DNA from 2 places in the Staphylococcus lloydii genome. Region 2 is predicted to be linked to the other one. Evidence: riboswitches for the same ligand, from Rfam matches in the RefSeq annotation. Region 2 holds a riboswitch; the other holds the start of a gene.
The links. A riboswitch is a leader RNA that binds a small molecule or an ion and turns the genes downstream of it on or off. The one in region 2 is predicted to bind lysine.
Positions count from the first base shown of each region.

Region 1: another riboswitch for lysine. It lies ahead of ISP08_RS05865 (amino acid permease); the one in region 2 lies ahead of ISP08_RS07185 (aspartate kinase).

Region 1 covers NZ_CP064056.1:1,201,777-1,210,157, reverse strand. The annotation lists gene rplT (50S ribosomal protein L20) at 1-176, opposite strand, end outside; gene rpmI (50S ribosomal protein L35) at 241-441, opposite strand; gene infC (translation initiation factor IF-3) at 469-996, opposite strand; ribosomal protein L20 leader region at 1,025-1,151, opposite strand; gene ISP08_RS05865 (amino acid permease) at 1,212-2,702, opposite strand; lysine riboswitch at 2,850-3,023, opposite strand; gene thrS (threonine--tRNA ligase) at 3,095-5,032, opposite strand; gene dnaI (primosomal protein DnaI) at 5,362-6,282, opposite strand; gene ISP08_RS05850 (replicative helicase loading/DNA remodeling protein DnaB) at 6,282-7,661, opposite strand; gene nrdR (transcriptional regulator NrdR) at 7,661-8,131, opposite strand; gene gap (type I glyceraldehyde-3-phosphate dehydrogenase) at 8,355-8,381, opposite strand, start outside.
Region 2 covers NZ_CP064056.1:1,457,315-1,465,695, reverse strand. The annotation lists gene ISP08_RS07195 (ABC-F family ATP-binding cassette domain-containing protein) at 1-1,492, shown strand, start outside; gene ISP08_RS07190 (aldo/keto reductase) at 1,716-2,531, shown strand; lysine riboswitch at 2,676-2,854, shown strand; gene ISP08_RS07185 (aspartate kinase) at 2,945-4,147, shown strand; gene ISP08_RS07180 (aspartate-semialdehyde dehydrogenase) at 4,202-5,191, shown strand; gene dapA (4-hydroxy-tetrahydrodipicolinate synthase) at 5,193-6,080, shown strand; gene dapB (4-hydroxy-tetrahydrodipicolinate reductase) at 6,077-6,799, shown strand; gene dapD (2,3,4,5-tetrahydropyridine-2,6-dicarboxylate N-acetyltransferase) at 6,822-7,541, shown strand; gene ISP08_RS07160 (M20 metallopeptidase family protein) at 7,720-8,381, shown strand, end outside.

The DNA.
Region 1 (8,381 bases), 260 kb from region 2:
TTACGGAAATCACGTTTTCTTTGACGACGGTCACGGAAAGCGTATTGACCTGATTTCATAACTTGTTGTTTTGCTACTTTATATAAAGTACGTTTAGCACCGAAGTAACCTTTTGCTAATTTGATCGTCTTTTTACGACGAGCTCTTGTTACTGTTCCACCTTTTACTCGTGGCATAATAAATTCCTCCTCAAAATATGTTAATGCTTTATAATGTTAATGATAAATAAACGTTGTTTAATTATTTTTTGTAAGCTAATAATTGTTTTACGCGTTTTACGTCTGATTTATGAACTAACTTAGCTTTACGTAATTGACGTTTTTGTTTAGTGTTTTTGTTTGCAAATAAGTGAGATGTGAAAGCTCTTGAACGTTTTAATTGTCCTGAACCAGTTCTTTTAACACGTTTAGCTGCTCCACGGTGTGTTTTCATTTTAGGCATGATAAATTTCCTCCTGTGATTTAAATATTATTTTTCAGCTGTAGGGCTTAACATAATGAACATTTGACGACCTTCCATTTTAGGTTTCTGTTCAACTGAAGCGATATCTTTACATTCTTCAGCGAATTTTTCTAAAACTCTTTGTCCAATTTCTTTATGTGTAATTGCTCTACCTCTAAAACGAATAGAAACTTTACATTTGTCCCCTTTTGATAAGAACTTACGACCATTTTTTAATTTTGTTTGGAAGTCATGTTCTTCAATAGTTGGACTTAAACGTATTTCTTTTACGTTTATTGTTTTTTGTTTCTTCTTCATTTCTTTTTCTTTTTTCTGTTGTTCGAATTTGTATTTACCGTAATCCATAATTCTACCAACAGGCGGCTTAGCGTTTGGTGCTACGACTACAACGTCTAAACCTACACGATCGGCCATTTCTAATGCTTCACTTTTTGGTTTAACACCAATTTGTTCACCATCTTGACCAATTAATCTTAATTCTTTCGCACGAATCTTATCGTTTACTTGAGTTTGATCTTTAGCTATGATTGACACCTCCATGAAATTTACGAAATTATGCCAAGTAAAAAAAGCAGAGCGAGTATAAATTACACCCGCTCTGCTCTACACATGTTTACTACATGTATTATTGACCTGCCAACTGCCTTCGCGTCGCTACAGGTGAGAAGCGGGAGCTTCTACTTGGTTCGTTTCGTATTCAACGTTATTAATCATAGCAACGATTAAGACATAAGTCAACAGCTATTTAATTATTTATGTGATTTTATTTCTTCCATATCAACATCTTGTCTAAGATCTACTTTTTCTAATGGTATCATCTTAGTTTTGTAACGTAATTTATGATAGATAAAGAATGCTAAAAATACTGGAATCCCCATATAAGTAATGACAAAACGATTAAGGTTAAAATGGCCAGTTTGAATAAAATCTACATCTTGACCAATGATTACAATCACACATAAAATACCAGCAAAAATCGGACCAAATGGGAACAATTTAGCTTTATATTTTAATACAGATTTATCATAGTGTTGTTTATCAAAAGCTTTTCTAAAACGATAGTGACTTATTGCAATACCTACCCAAGCAATAAATCCAGTCATACCACTAGCAGCTACGATATATTCATACGCATCTCCACTAATATGTTGTAGCGCAAAGATAGCAATTACAATAAGCGCAGTTACTAATAACGAAAGATATGGTACGCCGCTTTTATTAGTCTTAGAAAAAATTGGAAAGGCTAATTTATCTTTACTCATAGAATAAAGCATACGCGTTGAAGCATACATACCAGAGTTACCTGCTGACAATACTGAAGTTAATATAACTGCATTCATAAATGATGCAGCAAATGCTAATCCTGCATTTTTAAATACAAGCGTAAACGGAGAAGTTGCAACGTCGCTATCTCCACCCATCAATGCTGGGCTATTATATGGAATAATCATACCAATTACGAAAATCGCTAAAATGTAAAATAGTAAGATACGCCAAAACACTTGTTTTATAGCTTTTGGTACTGCACGTTCTGGATTCTCTGACTCTCCTGCAGTAATACCTATCAATTCTGTTCCTTGGAATGAGAAACCAGCAACTAAGAATACACCGAGTATAGTCAACAAGCTACCACCTAATCCGTCTCCTAAGATAGGTCCTTGGCCTGCTGTAAAGGTTTCAAATCCTACAAATTTTCCACCCATGATACCTACGATTGTTAATAAGCCGATAATAATAAAGATAATGACTGTAACAACTTTAATTAACGCAAACCAATATTCGCTCTCACCATAAACACGTACAGATAACGCATTTAATCCAAAGATAATGATTAAGAAAATACTACTCCATATCCAAGCCGGTAATGATTGTAACGGCGTCCAATATTCAATAACTTGTGCCGCTATCGTGACATCGGCAGCAACAGTTATAACCCAGTTAAACCAATAATTCCAACCTAAGGCAAACCCTAAAGAAGGATCTACGAATCTAGTAGCGTATGTGCTGAATGAGCCAGATACTGGTAAATATGTTGCCATTTCCCCTAACGATGTCATCAAGAAAAACACCATTGCGCCGATAATTGCATAAGCTAGTAAAGCACCTAATGCGCCAGCATCATGAATGGCACCGCCTGATGTCATAAACAAACCAGTACCGATACAGCCGCCTATTGCAATCATTGAAATATGGCGGTCTTTTAGTCCTCTTTTAACCCCATCATGTTGATTTTTTTCCATAGTAGCTTCCTTTCTGTCTTGCTTAGAGGTTTACTATTTAAAAGAAACAAATTAAAAATTTCTTATAGTAAATGTCAACCTATGTAATTTTACAAAAAATAAAAATGGTTGCATACCTTCCGATATGCAACCGCTGTGTTATCAATCATACTAGGTAGCACATCACATATGTGACAGTCCAGCATCTTATCGATGTCTGACCCAACACGCAATAATAATGGTTATTTTGTGTTTCGGCATTTTTACCTTTCGCTGTTTCAATATAGGCTCCATTAAGCCATTGAAAAGTTACTAATTAAAAATGCAACCTCTAACTCAAAGTTTATTTAAATTTTAGTTATTTACTATTTCACTACTCATCAATATACATGAATAAACAATTTGTTTCAATACTATCTTTGCTTTTTCAGGCGAATCTCATCTACTAAATTCCAAATAAAGTCATCTTTTTCTACAGTTTCTTGATCTTGAGAACCATATTTACGTACATTAACTTCATTATTTTCCATTTCTTTATCGCCTACAACGAGTTGATATGGAATTTTTTGCATTTGAGCTTCACGTATTTTATAGCCCATTTTTTCATTACGATCATCAATTTCTACTCTTACACCTTGAGATTTTAACTCATCTTGTAAATTTCGAGCATAATCATAGTGTAAATCAACATTTACTGGAATGATTTCAACTTGCATTGGCGCTAACCATGTTGGGAAAGCACCTTTAGTTTCTTCAGTTAAGAAGGCAACAAATCTTTCCATTGTTGATACAACACCTCTATGGATTACTACAGGACGATGTTGTTCGCCATCATTACCAATATAAGTTAAATCAAATTTTTGTGGTAGTAAGAAATCTAATTGAGCAGTACTTAAAGTTTCTTCTTTGCCCATTGCAGTTTGCACTTGAACGTCAAGTTTTGGACCGTAGAATGCCGCTTCACCAATGGCTTCCACATAATCTAGACCTAACTCGTCTACTGCTTCTTTTAACATGCTCTCAGCTTTTACCCACATCTCATCGTCATCATAATATTTTTCTTTGTCTTCAGGATCTCTGTAACTTAATCTAAAGTTATAATTTTCAAAGCCAAAATCTTCATAAACATCTATGATTAAATTAACGACGCGCTTAAATTCTTCTTTAATTTGATCTGGTCGTACGAAAATATGCGCATCATTTAAAGTCATACCACGTACACGTTGTAATCCTGAAACTGCACCACTTGCTTCGTAACGATGCATTGTACCTAATTCAGCTATACGAATTGGTAATTCACGGTAAGAATGTGGTTTGTTCGCATAAATCATCATGTGATGAGGACAATTCATTGGTCTTAAAACCATTTCTTCTTGCTCATCTAATTTCATTGTTGGGAACATGTCGTCGTTGTAGTGATCCCAATGACCCGATTTTTTATATAAATCAGTGTTTGCCATTACTGGAGTATAAACATGGTCATAACCCATACTTACTTCTTTATCAACGATGTAACGTTCGATTTCACGGCGAATTGTAGCACCATTTGGTAACCACAATGGCAATCCGGCACCAACAAGTTGGTTATTAGCAAATAATTCTAAATCTTTACCGATACGTCTATGGTCACGTTCTTTACGTTCTTCTAACATTTTCAAATGCGCTTTTAAATCTTTTTTATCGAAGAAGGCAGTACCATAGATACGTTGTAACATTCTATTATTACTGTCGCCTCGCCAGTATGCACCTGCCGTAGATAACAATTTGAACTCTTTAATTTTCGAAGTAGATGGGACATGTACACCACGACATAAATCAGTAAATTCACCTTGTGTGTATAATGTAACATTCTCATCAGCTGGGATTGCTTCGATTAATTCTAATTTATAAGGGTCGTCACTGAAGAATGCTTTCGCTTCATCACGAGAAACTACTTTGCGTTCAATTTTGTGATTTTCATCAACAATTTGTTTCATAGTTTTTTCAATTTTTTCGAAATCATCCGATGAAATAGATTCATCCATATCGAAGTCATAATAGAAACCACCTTCGATAACGGGACCTACACCAAATTTAACATCTCCATATAAGCGTTTTAATGCTTGTGCCATTAAATGCGCTGTTGAGTGTCTCAATACTTCTAAAGCTTCTTCACTACCTGGAGTTACGATTTCAATAGCTCCATCTGATTCTAATGGTCTTGTTAAATCTACTAATTTGTCATTAAATTTACCTGCGACTGCTTTTTTACGTAATCCAGGACTAATAGATTGCGCTATATCTTCTGTAGTAGTGCCTTTATCGAATTCCTTTGAATTTCCATCTGGAAATTGTATATTTATTTGCTCCATAGATAAACCCTCCTATTTTGAACTTACTCTGCATAAAACGAAATAAAAAAACCCCGTCCCCTAAAAAGGGACGAGGTCTTCGTGGTACCACCCTAAAATAATATATTAAACGGTATGCTCATCGTCTAATATAAACTCTACTTAAGATAACGGTCTTGAGCCGAGTGTTCATTACAAACACTGTACTTGAGGGAGTAATAAAAATATTATGATAGTCATATTCGCATCAACTAATGACTTTCTGGATATCAGTGAATAAATTATCTTATCCTCAATTTATTTCGCTTTAATTTAGATTTGAATTTATTATACAACATTTATTTAATTTTTCAAACATCACGATAATTTTTTCCTTCTAAATAATAAGGCGTCGATAATGTTTTAATACGTTCTAAAATTCGTGCAGCTTTTGTTTTTTCGGTTCCATCACGTGTTACAGATAAATGGTGTTCTAATTCTTTGAAATTTAAATTAGAACTAAAGAATGTTGGTAATTCATGTACCATTCTATAATGTAAAATAGGTCCAATTACTTCATCCCTAACCCAAGGGGTGATTTCTTCTGCACCAATGTCATCAAGCATTAGAATATTCGCTTCACGTACAGTAGCCAATTTTGATTCAAAACTGCCGTCTTTAAATCCACTTTTTAAGGTACGAATGAATTCAGGGAGGTAAATAATCGTAGATGGTATTTTTTTTGTTTTTAGCTGATTAGCAATAGCACCTAAAATAAATGATTTACCTGTACCAAATTGACCGTATAAATATAGGCCTTTGATATTTGCTTTTTCATTTGCTATATCATTACAAATCTCATCGGCTTTCATAGCCGCTTCTAGTCTTTTACCATCCATATGGATGTCTTTTAACTTCGCATTTAAAGTATCACGTTGCATATGATGGGAGGTAATTAAATGCGCATTAAATTTCTCTTCATCGTGTTTAATCTTACATGGGCATTGTAAGTATCTTATCTTAATATGATTATGCTCGATATATAATTCTGGTACGTGACCTTTTACAAAGTTAGGGCAATCTTCAAAACGATGACCGTCATAATGTTTTTGTTGGTCTTTGTATTCTTGTAAGACGTTTAAATCTTCATCAACCATTGCATTAGTAAGTTCAGACTGATGTTCGGTTAAAAATGCTTTGACATCTTTATCATTAACGACCTCTTGTTTGATTTTAGCTATACGTTTTGTTAAATCATTTGACTCGCCCATTATATTTTCAAAGCTTTTCATTAGTCATCATCCCCCCATCTTTCTTTTAAATGTTGTAAAAACGCGGCACGTTCTTTTTCATGTTCAGAATCATCTTCTGTTGACGTCTCATTATCTGGTTGATTTTGTTCGTTATTGTTGGCATTATCTCTCTCTAATAACCATTTAGGTGTCATTTCTTTTGAAACTAAATTTGCTCTTGGTTGTTTGAAATTACGTTGAGATTTTTGTTGTTGCTCTTCTTCATTTATTTTCTTAGCAAATGGTTCTGCTTCTTGCGCAGTTTTTAATCCTTTACGTTTCCAATGCGCTGCAATTGTTAACGTATATTTTTTAGGTAACCGCATATCTCTTTTTAGCATAACAAATTGCAACAATATATTAATCACGCCAAAAGGTAACTGTTCCCTTTCGACTAACTCTTCGACTAATTTCTTTTCATCTAAACTAATTTCAGAGCCTTTCCATGCGGTTAACATTTCAATAGGACTTACACGATTCAATTGTTCTAGACGATCTTCCTCTTCAGTATGACTATTGTCTTCAGGTTTAGGTATGTTTTGTTGTTTTAATTGTAATGAAGGCAAACTTTGTTCGTGTTCCATTTGGTAATAAGTACGTGCATATTTACGCATATCTTCAAACGATAATTGTTGTGCGCTTGTGATTGATTTTAAAATCACACTTTTCATTGCTTCTGGCGTTATGCCATATAAAATAGCAAGTTGCGTAATTAATGCTTTAGCATCAGCATTAATAATTTCAGCACTTATAAAATGTGATTGTAGTAAGTCATAAAGCGCCTCGAAATCAAAGTCAACTTTAGCTAAATTCAAACCTTCATAGCCTTGTTCACGTTTAATGTTTGAAACATCACTTTGAAAATTTTTATTAGGTACTGAAAATACATCGGTAAACTTACGTGTTATTTCCTGATAACCTTCAAGATTAAACGATGTATTAGACTCAAAATAATCTTTTAGGTGATGGTAACGTTCTTTCCCTACAGCTGTAAATAAAAATATCGACAACATAGGATCGCTAAAAAACTGATAGGCAGTTGGTGGTTGGATAAGTTTATAGGCAAAAGATGATGTATTACTATCATGATGTACATAACTTTTGACTAAACCTATAGCCTCTAGTGAATCCATGTGTGTTCTGAATTCACTTAAATTGATTTGTAATTCACTCATTATTACATAATGTGTGGTCACTATTTCAGCCTCTTGTGTTACAAATTGCTCTAAATAGTAATAAAGTCCCATTGCATTGGGACCTACTAATGGAGTGAATAGCCTATTTAATATATCTAAATGTTGTTCATTAATGGAAAAATCGCGGATAACGTAAAAGTTATCTTGAGGTCTCAATCCAAAATCTGAAGATTGCAAACCCATTATGAATCACTCCGTTTATTTTCTGATAAGATACCTTGCATCGATTGTAATAATTGGTCTACATCTTTAAATTCTTTATAGACTGATGCAAAGCGCACGTATGATACTTGGTCTACATGCATTAATAAATTCATGACATATTCGCCAATATCTCTTGAAGAGATTTCAGCACGCCCTTCATCTCTAAGACGCCATTCGACTTTATTAGTGATTTCTTCTAATTGTTCATATCTAACTGGTCTTTTTTCACATGAACGAACTAAACCATTTAAGATTTTTTCACTTAAAAATTGTTCACGTGTGCCATCTTTTTTCACTACGATTAATGGTCTTTTTTCAATATGTTCAAATGTTGTAAACCTAGTATTACAAACTTCACATTCTCTACGACGGCGAATCGCGTTAACTTCATCAGCGTGACGAGAATCTACGACACGTGAATGCGTTGAATTACATTTTGGACATTTCATTGTGCTATCACCTTCTTCAGTTGATTCGAATTTATTATACTATAAATCACTAGACGACAAAAGAATGAGGTCATAGTTAGAAGTACATCTCTATTATTTGAGAAATACAATATATTATAACAAAAAAGACCCTGAGATATAAATCCCAGAGAAATAGCACTCAGATGCTTTAATTCAATGCATCTGAGTGCTTCTTATTTATATTACTCGTTTTATCTTATTTTTAGCTAATCAACACGTCAGCTTCAGA
Region 2 (8,381 bases):
TAAATCAACGTTCCTTAAAATACTTTCTGGGGAATTAGATGCTCAAACTGGTCACGTTTCTATGGGGAAAAATGAACGTTTAGCAGTATTAAAACAGGATCACTTCGCATATGAAGACGAACGTGTATTAGACGTTGTCATTAAAGGTCACGAAAGACTTTACGAAGTTATGAAAGAGAAAGACGAAATTTATATGAAGCCAGATTTCAGTGATGAAGATGGTATTAAAGCCGCTGAACTTGAAGGTGAATTTGCCGAAATGAACGGTTGGAATGCTGAAGCGGATGCTGGTTCCCTACTTTCAGGTCTAGGTATAAGTGCAGACTTACAAGACAAAAATATGTCTGAATTAGAAAATAACCAAAAAGTAAAAGTGTTATTAGCGCAAAGTTTATTTGGCGAACCAGATGTATTACTTCTTGACGAGCCTACCAATGGTCTTGATATTCCAGCGATTAGTTGGTTAGAAGACTTTTTAATTAATTTCGAAAACACTGTTATTGTTGTGTCACACGATAGACACTTCTTAAATAATGTATGTACGCATATTGCTGACTTAGACTACGGTAAAATTAAAGTCTACGTCGGAAATTATGATTTCTGGTATCAATCAAGCCAACTAGCAATGAAAATGGCTCAAGAACAAAATAAGAAAAAAGAAGAAAAAATTAAAGAGCTACAAGATTTCGTTGCACGCTTCTCTGCTAACGCATCTAAATCTAAACAAGCTACAAGTAGAAAGAAACAACTTGAAAAAATCGAACTAGATGATATTCAACCTTCTTCACGTAGATATCCATTTGTAAAATTCACACCAGAGCGTGAAATCGGTAATGATTTATTATTTGTTGAAAACGTATCTAAAACAATTGATGGTGAAAAAATATTAGATAATGTTTCATTTACTATGAATCCAAATGATAAAGCCGTTTTAATTGGGGATAGCGAATTTGCTAAAACTACATTATTGAAAATTTTAGCTGGTGAAATGGAACCTGACGAAGGTACTGTTAAATGGGGTGTAACAACTTCACAAAGCTATTTCCCTAAAGACAACTCAGACTACTTCGAAAACGTGAATATGAATTTAGTCGATTGGTTAAGACAATACGCACCTGAAGACGAACAGACTGAAACTTTCTTACGTGGTTTCCTTGGTCGTATGTTATTTAGTGGCGAAGAAGTTAAGAAAAAAGCTAGCGTTTTATCAGGTGGCGAAAAAGTACGTTGTATGCTAAGTAAAATGATGCTATCTAGTGCAAATGTGTTGCTATTAGATGAGCCAACAAACCATTTAGACTTAGAAAGTATTACAGCTGTCAACGATGGCTTGAAATCATTTAAAGGTTCAATTATCTTTACTTCTTATGACTTTGAATTCATTAACACAATTGCTAATCGTGTCATTGATTTAAATCAACCAGGTGGATTATCAAAAGAAATTTCATATGAAGCATATTTACAAGAAACTGGCGTATTAACTAACGCGTAGTATATCTAAATTATATAGGGCAAATTCTATTACGAGATAATAGAATTTGCCCTTTTTATAGTTGTTTTGTACTTGCTCTTGTAGATGATGTAAGAATATATATCCCCTACTTGCGTTTATAAATTGATAAACATGAAAGCAAGTTAGTTTTATTTTTAAAAATATAATTATATAATAACTTTTAACTTGAATATTGGAGGACGATACAGTGGAAAATTTATATATGTTAGATGGACAAGTATTACCGGTTTTAGGTTTTGGTACATATAAGTTAAATGGGACACAAGGTGTACATGCAATAGTAAATGCATTAAATAATGGTTATCGTTTATTAGATACTGCCTATAATTATGAAAATGAAGGCACTGTGGGTAAAGCAATTGAAAATAGCCATGTATCTAGAGACCAAATAATAGTGACATCTAAATTACCTGGCCGTTATCATGATTATGATTCAGCAATGGTGGCAATCCAAGAATCTATTTATCGTCTAAATGTAGAATATATTGATTTATATTTAATTCATTGGCCTAACCCTAAACAAGGCAAATATGTTGAAGCTTGGCGTGCATTAATCGACGCTCAAAAAGCTGGTTTAATTAAGTCAATTGGTGTGTGTAACTTCTTACCAGAACATATTGATACATTAGAAAAAGAAACTGGTGTGTTACCTACTGTTAACCAAATTGAGCTTCATCCATTCTTCAACCAAAAAGATGTGCTAGAATACCATCAAGAAAAAGGTATTATTATCGAGGCTTGGAGCCCACTAGGTAGAGACGTTAATATTATGAATCATGAAGTTATTCAACAAATAGCTGAAAAGTACAATAAAACGACAGTACAAATTATTTTAAAATGGCATATTCAAAATGGTGTCGTCCCTATTCCTAAATCAGCATCAAACGTTAGACAGTTACAAAACATAGACGTATTTGATTTCTATTTAGAAAGTGAAGATTTAGCACAAATCGATGCGCTTTCTAAAGAAGACGGCAGACGTAAAGATCAAAACCCTGCTGAATATGAAGAGTTTTAATTAAAAGCAACGCAAAAATTTAATTTTATTGAAGATTTACATTTTAAAATAGCTTAGAATTATCAGTAAATTAAAAAAATTCACAGTTGGCAGTTTACAGCTATTAACGTTATATGTATAATGTGAAACATAACCAATTTAATAAGAATTAGATGAGGCGCATCAATCATTAGTAAATATTAGAACAAACTACCTGCTAGTAGCTAATTTTGAAAGGGTGAGATGCCGAAGTGACGATAATAGCAGCTTATCGTTCATTGGACTTTATGGTTAAGAGCTAAGAGTCTGTCATTATTTTAAAATAATGGAGTGCATCACTTGTATATAAATTACGAGCAAGTTCGCATTCTGAACTTGTTCTTTTTTTATATGATTTGTGATTCTCCCCTAGTCATTTGAGGAGGATAAAGTAAGTGAATAGAAGTGTTTTAAAGTTTGGCGGTTCGTCCGTCAGTGATTTTACGAAAATTAGAAATATTGCGGAAATGTTGAAACTTAGAGTTGAAAACAACGAACAACTTATTGTTGTCGTAAGTGCTATGGGAAAAACCACTGATCAATTAATGGAAAATGTCAGTGCAGTTACTGAAAACCCTAAAGATGAAGAATTAGCATTGTTATTAACCACTGGTGAACAACAAACAGTGTCATACCTTTCCATGATGCTAAACGATTTAGGCGTAAATGCTAAGGCAATGACTGGCTATCAAGCTGGTATTAAAACGGTTGGCCATCATTTGAAAAGTCGTATAGCAGAAATTAATCCTGAAACGTTTAACCAGTCGTTCGAAACAAACGATGTACTTGTAGTAGCAGGTTTCCAAGGTATCAATGATTCATTTGAATTAACGACGTTAGGTCGTGGTGGTTCAGATACAACCGCTGTAGCTTTAGCGGCGAGTAATCAGACCCCTTGCGAAATTTATACCGATGTTGACGGCGTCTATGCTACTGACCCGAGAGTTTATAAACAAGCCAAACGTTTATCTTACGTTTCTTATGAAGAAATGATGGAAATGAGCGCGCTTGGTGCGGGTGTATTAGAGACAAGAAGTGTAGAGCTTGCAAATAATTATGATATTCCTATTTATTTAGGGAGAACATTATCTAACGTGAAAGGAACATGGATTATGGCCCAATCAGATTTATTAGAGAAAAAAGCAGTAACTGGCGTGGCATTGGATACACATATGATGCACGTTACAATCAGTTACCCACTACCAGACAATAAACTATTAACACAATTATTTACTAAACTAGAAGAAGGTTCTGTCAATGTAGATATGATATCTCAAATAGTAAATTTAGAAGGTTTACAGATGTCATTTACAATAAAAGATACAGATGCAATTCAAATTACGAATATTCTAGAGAAATTATCAGAAGATTTTAACGCCTTAGACTTCAAGATAAATGAAGAATACGTTAAAATTTCACTAATTGGCTCTGGAATGAGAGATATGTCAGGTGTTGCTTCAAAAGCATTTATGACATTGATAGCTAATGATATTCCATTTTATCAAACGACAACATCAGAAATTAGTATTTCTTACGTTATCGACGCTATGAATGGCGAGCGTGCGGTTGCAAATTTATATGAAGCATTCGATATTTAAATAATAAAATAAGACAGAATTTTTTAAAAATTAAAATACTGGAGTGTATATAATATGACAAAATTAGCAGTAGCAGGAGCAACAGGATTAGTAGGAAGAAAAATGTTAGAAACACTTGATAGAAAAAATGTAGCATTTGATGAATTAGTTTTATTTTCATCAGCTAGATCAGCTGGTGCTGAAGTTGAATTTCAAGGTAAAACTTATACTGTACAAGAATTAACAGAAGCAGCGGCTAGCGAACCTTTTGATTTCGTATTAATGAGTGCAGGTGGAAGTACAAGCGCCCACTTCTCTCCTATTTTCGAACAAGCAGGCGCAATTGTAATAGATAATTCTAGTCAATGGAGAATGACTGAAGGCATTGATCTAATTGTGCCAGAAGTTAATGAACCTGTTTTGAATCGTAAAATTATTGCAAATCCAAACTGTTCAACAATCCAATCCGTTGTACCTTTAAAAGTATTACAAGATGCATATGGCATTGAAAGAGTAGCTTATACAACTTATCAAGCCGTATCAGGATCTGGTGTTAAAGGGAAACAAGATTTAGCTGAAGGTGCGAATGGTAAAGAACCTGAAGCATATCCACATCCAATTTATAACAATGTTTTACCACATATCGATGTCTTCTTAGAAGATGGATATACTAAAGAAGAACAAAAAATGATAGATGAAACACGCAAAATATTAAAAGATGACGCATTAAAAGTTACAGCTACTTGTGTACGTGTTCCAGTACAAGACAGCCACAGCGTGCATATGAGTGTTACATTAAATAAAGAAACTACAGTAGAAGCTATTCAACAATTATTCAACCAAGATGATCGCGTCGTACTCGTGGACAATCCAGCCAACAACGAATATCCATTAGCAATTCATTCTACAGGTAAAGACGAAGTTTTCGTTGGTCGTATTCGTAAAGATGATACGTTAGATAATACTTTCCATGTATGGTGTACTTCAGACAACTTATTGAAAGGTGCAGCACTTAATGCCGTACAAATTTTAGAACAAGTAATGAGTCTGAAAGGAGTTAAATAATATGACACATATTTTTGAAGGTGTAGGTGTAGCCTTAACTACCCCATTCACACATAATGAAATTGATTATAATGCACTAAGAAAACATGTGAATTATTTAATTGATAACGATGCAAAATCTATCGTGGTTAATGGGACAACAGCAGAGAATCCTACTTTAACTGAAGAAGAAAAAAATCAAGTGTTAGAAGAAGTTGTAAATACAGTAAATGGCCGTATTCCAGTCATAGCTGGCACAGGTACGAATAGTACGCAAAAATCGATACAAGCATCTGTTAAAGCTAGAGAGTTAGGTGCTGATGCGATTATGTTAATCACACCTTATTACAACAAAACAAATCAGCGTGGCTTAATTAAACATTTTACTACTATTGCCGATGCGGCGAAATTACCAGTCGTATTATACAACGTCCCTTCTCGTACGAATATGACAATTGAAGCAGACACAGTAGTTGAATTAAGCAAAAATGAATATATTGTGGCATTAAAAGATGCTACTAATGATTTTGATTATTTAGCAACACTTCAACAACAATTAGATTTAGAGAACTTTGCGTTATATAGTGGTAACGATGATAATATCGTTCGCTATTTCAATGAAGGCGGTCATGGTGTTATTTCAGTAGTCGCAAATGTTATACCTAAAGCAATACAAAATTTATACGAAACAAGTCAACAAAATGGTGAAGTTGAAGCAGCATATCAACCTATTGGCACACTTTTAGATGCGCTTTCCGTTGACGTAAACCCAATACCTATCAAAGTTTTAACGACTGTTGAAGGATTTGGAAATTATGAAGTACGCCTTCCTTTAGTTACTTTAGAGGATGATGATAGAAAAGCTTTAGAAGATGCATATAATCAATACAAAGCAGGTGACAACGTATGAAGATACTCCTAATCGGTTATGGCGCTATGAATGAACGTGTAGCAAGGTTAGCTGAAGAAAAAGGTCATGAAATTACGGGTGTTGTAGTTAGGGATAGTAGTAAATCATATCCCTACCCCACCTTTGATAAAATTTCAGAAGCAACCGAAGCTGATGTAGCCATTGATTTCTCAAATCCTGAATTATTATTACCATTATTAGACGATTCTTTTGAACTACCTTTAGTTATTGCAACTACTGGTGAAAAAGAAACGATTATTAGTAAATTAGAAGAATTAAGTAAACGTATGCCTGTATTCTTTAGTGCAAATATGAGTTATGGCGTACATGCGCTTACTAAAATTTTAGAAGCAGCAGTTCCACTCTTACAAGATTATGATATTGAATTGACTGAAGCACATCATAATAAAAAAGTAGACGCACCGAGTGGTACATTAGTTAAACTATACGACGTAATTAAATCGTTAAGAGATCAAACGACGCCGGTCTATGACCGCCATGAAAACACAGAAAAAAGAAAGCCAGAAGAAATTGGCATTCATGCTAAACGTGGTGGTACTATAGTAGGTGAACATGAAGTATTATTTGCTGGCATCGATGAAACAATCGAAATTACCCATCGTGCACAGTCAAAAGATATTTTTGCTAATGGAGCCATTAGTGCAGCAGAAAGATTAATCAACAAGTCAAATGACTTCTATACATTTGATAATTTATAAACAATAAGGAGCTTATAAAATTATGGTACAAAATTTATCAGCAGAAGAAATTATTCAATATATTAGTGACGCAAAAAAATCAACACCTTTAAAAGTATATGCTAACGGCGACTTTGCAAATACAACTTTCCCAGAATCATTTAAAGTTTTCGGTTCAGAAAATTCAAAAGTAATCTTTTGTGAAGCGGATGAATGGAAAACATTTTACGACAATAACCAAAGCAGCATTGAAGAATTAGAAATTGAAATGGATCGTCGTAATTCAGCTATCCCATTAAAAGACTTAACAAACACAAACGCTCGAATTGAGCCGGGTGCATTCATTAGAGAGCAAGCTACTATTGAAGATGGTGCCGTCGTAATGATGGGCGCTACAATTAATATTGGTGCTGTTGTTGGTGAAGGAACAATGATTGATATGAACGCTACATTAGGTGGTAGAGCTACGACAGGTAAAAATGTACACGTTGGTGCTGGTTCAGTACTAGCAGGTGTTATTGAACCGCCTAGTGCTTCTCCAGTAATCATTGAAGACGATGTATTAATTGGTGCTAACGCAGTAATTCTTGAAGGTGTTACAGTTGGACAAGGTGCAATTGTTGCAGCTGGTGCAATCGTAACGCAAGACGTACCTGCAGGTGCTGTCGTAGCTGGTACACCAGCAAAAGTAATTAAACAAACGAGTGAAGTAGAAGATTCAAAACGTGAAATTGTATCTGCTTTAAGAAACTTAAATAACTAATTTATAGTTATTAGCTTTAATAGGAGGACTGAGACACGTCAGTAGCTGATACTATAAGGTACATTATTAATGTATCTTATAAAATGACTGTTTCTTCCTCCTCTTTTTATTATAAAATTTTCATACATATAATGATTTAAAAATTGAAACTAACTTATTTATAAAGGAAATGATAATGATGAATGAACAAGAATTTGTAACTAAACATAGACGTTATCTACATCAACATCCCGAGTTAAGTTTACATGAATTTGAAACGACAAAATACATTGCCTCTTTTTTAGATGAACTAGGCGTAACGTATGAACGCCCTTTAGAAACAGGATTAATTGCCTACCTACCTGGTAAAGGTGATAAAACAATTGCTTTCCGTGCTGACATAGACGCCCTTCCTATTTTTGAAGAAAACGATGTTGATTATAGAAGTTTGAATGATAACGTTATGCACGCATGTGGACATGATGGTCATACAACTGCGTTAATGTTATTTGTTCGTCGTTGTAAGGAATGGTCAGATCAAGGACAATTGCCTCAAAATGTAGTATTTATTTTTCAACCAGCTGAAGAAACTGGTGGCGGTGCCAATAGATTAATCAAAGCTAATGCATTTGAAAACTACCCTATCGAAGCTGTATTTGGTATTCATGTAATGCCATTTGTTGAGGAAGGTTCAGTTGCAATTCGAGACGAGGAAATTACAGCAAGTGCTACAGAATATCGTTTTTATTTAAACGGTTTATCAAGTCATGTAGCCGATAAAGAGCAAGGTCATTCTTGTGGTGAGGCACTACAACATGTTTTATCTCAGGTCGGTAATATTCAACAATACCATTTAAACGG